2 regions of the Pseudomonas sp. NBRC 111131 genome follow, and region 2 is predicted to be linked to the other one. Evidence: predicted binding sites of a transcription regulator. Region 2 holds the regulator's gene; the other holds the start of a gene.
What was found. The regulator FliA, encoded in region 2, starts transcription of late flagellar genes. The targets are predictions, from matches to a motif close to CTAAAGTTTNNNNNNNNNNNGCCGNTAA.
Positions count from the first base shown of each region.

Region 1: motA (flagellar motor stator protein MotA) is a predicted target of FliA. The motif match lies at 2,085-2,112, and genes of this name have one in related genera.

Region 1 is NZ_BCBH01000004.1:145,498-148,911, forward strand. Features, by position in the region: gene APH34_RS05865 (hypothetical protein) at 1-91, shown strand, start outside; gene motB (flagellar motor protein MotB) at 125-1,165, opposite strand; gene motA (flagellar motor stator protein MotA) at 1,169-2,020, opposite strand; gene APH34_RS05880 (HDOD domain-containing protein) at 2,151-3,414, shown strand, end outside.
Region 2 is NZ_BCBH01000003.1:251,967-255,380, forward strand. Features, by position in the region: gene APH34_RS04825 (protein phosphatase CheZ) at 1-426, opposite strand, end outside; gene APH34_RS04830 (chemotaxis response regulator CheY) at 445-819, opposite strand; gene fliA (RNA polymerase sigma factor FliA) at 924-1,664, opposite strand; gene fleN (flagellar synthesis regulator FleN) at 1,661-2,494, opposite strand; gene flhF (flagellar biosynthesis protein FlhF) at 2,588-3,414, opposite strand, start outside.

The sequences.
Region 1 (3,414 bases), on a different contig from region 2:
CCTGCCGGGGGTGCGGGGCGGCTGCAGCGACAGGGACAATGCGGATTTTTTCCATGCGGACCTGAAAGCCAAGATCCGCCGGGGGTTTTGAATGGGTCGGGGCCGCTGGGCGGCCCGCCAGGACTTACTGATCCTGGGCTTGATCCATTTTCAGCACGCCATCTTCGAAGATGTTCAGCTTCTGACGCAACTCACGCGGTTGCATGGGCTGATCCCCGGCGCCAGGTGCGGCGGAAGCACCGGGTGCCGTACCCTCAGCCCCCTCAGGCGCTGCTGGCTGAGCATCCGGCTGTGCAGGCGCAGCCTCTGGCGTCCCTTGCTCGCCCTCGATGTTGCGTTGGGCCTTCTTGGTCAGGACGATGATGTCGATACGCCGGTTGACCGGGTTGAACGGGTTCGCCCGGTCGAACAGCGACGACGAGGCATAACCGACCACCCGCGCCACCTGGCCGTCTGGATAGCCACCGGCGACCAGCGCACGGCGTGCCGCGTTGGCGCGGTTGGCAGACAGCTCCCAGTTGCCGAACTCGCCGGCTCCCGAATAAGGCTTGGCATCGGTATGGCCACTGATGCTGATCTTGTTCGGAACGGACTTGATGGTGTCGGCCATGGCCAGCAGGATGTCTTCGAAATACGGCTGCAAACGCGCGCTGCCGATGTCGAACATCGGCCGGTTTTCCGCGTCCATGATCTGGATGCGCAGGCCGTCCTGGGTGATCTCGAAGAGGATCTGGTCCTTGAACTTCTGCAGTTGCGGGTTTTCCTCAACCTTGTTCTGCAACTCCTGCAGCAGCAACTCGAGGCGCTCACGCTCGACCTGTTCGGCCATGGTCTCGACCTGATCCTTGTCCAGCTGGATGCTGGTGTCAGGCGTCGGCTCGGACTTCTGCTCCGGGTTGATGGTCTTTTCCGGTGCCAGCTGCGGCGAACCGCCCAGGTCGATGATGTAGGGCGTGCCACTCTCGGAGAAACCGATCGGGTCCTTGAAGTAACCGGCAATGGCGATCTTCTGCTCCGGGGTCGCCGTGGACAGCAACCACAGCACCAGGAAGAACGCCATCATGGCCGTGGCGAAGTCAGCGAATGCGATCTTCCAGGCGCCACCGTGGTGGCCATCGCCAAAGCGCTTGACGCGCTTGATGATGATGGGCTGATTGTTCTCCATGGCTTAGCGACCGCGGACCGCTTGTTCCAGCTCGGCAAAGCTCGGACGGTGCGCCGGGTAAAGCACCTTGCGCCCGAATTCCACGGCCAGCGATGGTGGCATGCCGGAGGCCGAGGCCACCAGCGAGGCCTTGATCGCCTCGTACACGTTGATTTCTTCCTTGGCGTCATGGCGCAAGGCGTTGGCCAGCGGACCAAAGAAGCCATAGGCGGCAAGAATACCGAAGAAGGTACCGACCAGCGCGGCCCCCACGTGCAAGCCGATCGACTTCTGGTCGCCCTCACCCAGCGACGCCATGGTCACCACGATACCCAGTACCGCCGCAACGATACCGAAACCTGGCATGCCGTCGGCAATGCCGTTGACCGCATGGGACGGGTGCTCGAGCTCTTCCTTCATGCTCAGCAGTTCCATGTCGAACAGGCCTTCGAGTTCGTGAGGTGCCATGTTGCCGGTGGACATGATGCGCAGATAGTCGCAGATGAATGCCGTCATGCGCTCGTCACCGAGCACCGCAGGGTACTTGGCGAAGATCGGGCTGGCCGCGGCATCTTCAATATCGCTTTCGATGGCCATCATGCCTTCACGACGGCTCTTGTTGAGGATCTCGTATACCAGGCCCAATACTTCCAGATAGAACGTATGGGTGAACCGGGTCCCGAACATCTTCAGCGACTTCTTGATTACATGCATGGTCATGTAACCAGGGTTGGCCTGCAGGAACGCGCCAAAGGCCGCACCGCCGATGATCAGCACTTCGAACGGCTGGATCAGCGCCGCGATCTTGCCGTGAGAGAGCACATACCCGCCGAGCACGCTCGCGAATACGACGATGATGCCGATAATTTTAGCCATAGGTTCAAAGCACTTGCTGTCGTGGTCAGGGTGAGGAACGTGAGCTTTAAAACTCTTCTTCTACTTATCGGCAGATCTGCGCCAGACTATAGCCACTAAAAGCGAAAAGCCAGTTCGGACTGATGTCAAAATGCCAATGGAAACCAAGGTGCCCACTCAGAATCCGCGTACGCTAGAGGCCTGGGTAAAGCTGCTGGACGGTATTCGCGTACCGGTGCCAAAGCAGAGTTATGACCGGGTCTCGAGCGCCATCAACGATAGCCGCCGCTCCCTGCGTGACATCGCCGAACTGATGCAGGACAGCCCGGCCCTGGTGCTGTCGGTGATGCGCGAAGCCAATCACCCGGCCAACGCCAGCCAGGCCGAACCCGCTGAAAGCCTGGAAATTGCCCTCAATCGCCTGGGCCTGGCGCGCACCCGGGAGCTGCTCAACCGCTTGCCTGCCCTGCCGGACGACGACATCCCGCCCGTGCTGCGCCAGTTTCTGCTGATCAGCCAGCACGCCGCGCAGCAGGCCAGCGGGTTGTTCGCCAGCCGCCTGGCACGGTTGTGGCAGGAAATCCACTGGGGCAGCCTGCTGTTCCTATCACCCCTGTGGCCAATGGCCCTGGCCTACCCCAAGCTGCTCGACACCTGGGAGCTTCGAGTGATCCACAAGGGCGAAGAGGCTGCCGAAGTCGAACTTGAGCTGTTTGGCGTGCGCATCATGGCGCTGTGCAAAACCATGGCCGAGCACTGGCGCCTGTCGCAGTGGGTCACCCAGGGCTACCGGTTACTGCTTGAGGAACGTGAGCAACTGGGCCAGGTGCTGAGCATCGCCCGCGACGAAGACTTGCTGAGCCAGCAGCACCGGCTTGACGAGGCGCCCGGCCTGCGCCGCTGGTTCAACCAGCCGGCCAATACCGTTTTGCTGGCCAACAACCTGGCCCTGGCGGCTCAAGTGGGCTGGGACAACCCGCACCTGCTGCGCTGGCAGTTGCTGACCGCGTTGTACCTGCAAACCTCACTGGAAGACGTGCAACAACAGGTTCACCAGCAGGCTGCTGCCAGCGCCCGTCGCCACGCCCGGCATGCGCTGTTCCACCCTGCAGAAGCGCTGCTCTGGCCGTGGCAGCAGCGCCGCCCGCACCCCGATATGCTGACACCGCCGCCACCTTCCAGCGAGGCACTGGGCCGCTGGCGCACGTTGTGCCAGGAGCTTCTGGCCCAGCCCAGCCCATTCGCCAACGCGGTCCACCTGGCCACCCAGGCACGCGAGGCCCTGCTGGCCTGTGGCATGCAGCGCATCATGCTGCTGAGCTTTGACAAGGCCAGCGAGTACCTGCGCGTACAGCAGACTGCCGGCGTGCCCAAAGAAGCTGCCGCCATGGCCCTGCCCGTACCGCAAAGCAAGC
Region 2 (3,414 bases):
GCGAAACTCCGGAGCGGCAACTTCGCGACGCATGAAGCGCTGCCAGTCAACGCTCAGGCGCTGCGCCTCGGCCGCCAGATCGTTGAGCACAGGCGTGCTCTGCTCGACCAGGTCCATGGTGCGGTTGGCGGCTCCTTCGGTGAGCTTGACCACATAGGACAGGCGCTCGGTGGCGTCGGTGATCTGCGAGACTTCCTCGGCCTGCGGCATGTGCGGGTCGATCTGGAAACTGACGATCGCGCTGTGCAGCTCACGGGTGAGCTTGCCGACCTCCTGGTACAGGCCTCGGTCGCGGGTCTGGTTCAACTGATGAATCAGTTGCACCGCCTCGCCGAACCGCCCCCGCTCCAGGCTTTCGACCAACTCCTGGGCATGCTTCTTCAGGGTCGATTCGAACTCCCCCAAAGACGATTGTGTTGATTCCATGGCGCCCCCTGACGTGACTCAGCCGTTGACGCGTTCGAAGATCTTCTCGATCTTTTCTTTGAGCACCTGAGCGGTGAACGGCTTGACCACGTATCCATTGACCCCGGCCTGGGCCGCTTCGATGATCTGGTCACGCTTGGCTTCAGCGGTCACCATCAGCACCGGCATAGCCTTCAGGCGGTCGTGTGCACGCACCTTGCGCAGCAGGTCGATACCGGACATGCCGGGCATGTTCCAGTCGGTCACCAGGAAGTCGTAATGGCCGCTTTCGAGCATCGGCAGTGCCGTGGTGCCGTCATCGGCCTCATCGGTATTGGTGAAACCCAGATCACGCAACAGGTTCTTGATGATCCGCCGCATCGTCGAGAAGTCGTCAACGATGAGGATTTTCATGTCTTTGTTCAATTAGACCTCCAAGCAGTCTCAAACGCGCTCGGCCCCGAACGCGCATTCAATCAATTCGGTACAACGTGAAAACGACTGCAACGACCCCGGGCTCAGCGTGCCCGCCACTCCCCGAGGCGGCTGCGCAGGCGCGCGGCGCACTGGCTGTGCAGCTGGCTGACACGTGACTCGCTGACCCCCAGCACCTCACCGATTTCCTTGAGGTTCAGCTCTTCGTCATAGTACAGCGCCAGCACCAGCCGCTCACGCTCTGGCAGATTGGCAATGGCATCGGTCAAGGCAGCCTGGAAGCGCTCGTCTTCCAGGTCGCGCGATGGCTCGACCTGGCCACTGGCACCGTCCTCGTGCAGCCCTTCGTGCTCGCCGTCCTGCAACAGGTCGTCGAAACTGAACAGGCGGCTACCCAGGGTATCGTTCAAAATCCCGTAGTAATCATCGAGACTCAATTGGAGTTCGGCAGCAACTTCATGATCTTTAGCGTCACGGCCGGTTCTGGCTTCCACGGCACGCATCGCATCACTGACCATGCGCGTATTACGGTGCACCGAACGGGGTGCCCAATCCCCCTTTCGCACTTCGTCGAGCATCGCACCGCGGATGCGGATGCCGGCATAGGTTTCGAAACTGGCACCCTTGCTAGCGTCGTACTTGTTGGCGACTTCCAGCAAACCGATCATGCCGGCCTGAATCAGGTCTTCGACCTGCACGTTGGCCGGCAAGCGGGCCAGCAGGTGGTAGGCAATGCGCTTGACCAGCGGGGCGTAGCGTTCGATCAATTCGTACTGGGCATCCTTCGACGCCTTGCTGTACATCTTGAAACCGCTTGCGTTCATAGTACCGGCCCCGCGCTGGTGGGTTGCACCAGGCGCTCGACAAAGAACTCCAGGTGCCCGCGCGGGTTGGCCGGCAATGGCCAGCTATCGACCTTCTGCGCAATGGCCTTGAAGGCCAGCGCGCACTTGGAACGAGGGAAGGCCTCGTAGACTGCCCGTTGCTTCTGCACCGCCTTGCGCACGCACTCGTCATAGGGCACGGCACCGACGTATTGTAGGGCGACATCGAGGAAGCGATCGGTGACCTTGGTCAACTTGGCGAACAGGTTGCGCCCTTCCTGCGGGCTCTGTGCCATGTTGGCCAGCACGCGGAATCGGTTCATCCCGTAATCACGGTTGAGCAACTTGATCAACGCGTAGGCGTCGGTGATCGAGGTCGGTTCATCACAGACCACCAGCAACACTTCCTGGGCAGCACGAACAAAACTGACTACCGAGTCACCAATACCCGCAGCGGTGTCGATCACCAGCACATCGAGGTTGTCGCCGACCTCGCTGAATGCCTGGATCAACCCGGCATGCTGGGCGGGAGCCAGGTGCACCATGCTCTGGGTGCCGGACGCCGCCGGCACGATGCGCACGCCGCCTGGCCCCTGCAACAGTACGTCGCGCAGCTCGCAGCGCCCTTCGATGACATCGGCCAAGGTGCGTTTAGGGGTCAGGCCCAGCAACACGTCGACGTTGGCCAGGCCCAGGTCGGCGTCCAGCAGCATGACCCGGCGGCCGAGTTCGGCCAGCGCCAGGGACAGGTTCACTGAAACGTTAGTCTTGCCGACGCCACCTTTACCACCGGTCACGGCGATCACCTGTACGGGATGCATGCTACCCATGTTCGTTGTTTACCTTGTCTCGCTTGGACCCAAGCCACACGAGGGGCAATGCTGCCGCCCCCTTGGTGTAGGTATTTTGCATACGCTTCATCATCAACCTGCTCGCCGCGGGTTGTGATAGAGATCAGCGAACATGTCGGCCATGGCCTCCTCGCTGGGCTCGTCCTGCAACTGCACATTGACGGCACGGGTCACCAGTTGGTGCGCCCGCGGCAGGTGCAGGTCGTCAGGAATGCGCGGGCCATCGGTGAGGTAGACCACGGGCAGTTCATGACTGATGGCCAGGCTCAGCACGTCGCCAAGGCTCGCCGTTTCATCGAGTTTGGTCAGGATGCAACCGGCCAGGCCACAGCGTTTATAGCTGTGGTAGGCGGCGGTGAGCACCTGCTTCTGGCTGGTGGTGGCCAGCACCAGGTAGTTCTTCGCGGCGATGCCACGCCCGGCCAAGGTTTCCAGTTGCATGCGCAGGGCCGGGTCGCTGGCCTGCAGGCCGGCGGTATCGATCAGCACCACGCGCTTGCGCAGCAGCGGCTCCAGCGCCTGGGCCAACGACTGGCCCGGGTCGACGTAGGTCACGGGCACATTGAGGATGCGCCCCAAGGTCTTGAGCTGCTCCTGGGCACCAATGCGGAAGCTGTCCATGCTCACCAGCGCCAGGTTCTGCGGGCCGTACTTGAGTACATACCGCGCCGCCAGCTTGGCCAGGGTGGTGGTCTTGCCCATGCCAGCAGGGCCGACCATGGCGATCACACCGCCCTCCTCGATCGGCTCGACCTCGGGCACCTCGATCATCCGCGCCAGGTGCGCCAGCAACATGCGCCACGCCTGCCGTGGTTCTTCGATCTCGCCCGTGAGCTCGAGCAATTCGCGGGCGATCGGTCCGGACAGGCCGATACGCTGCAAGCGGCGCCAGAGGTTGG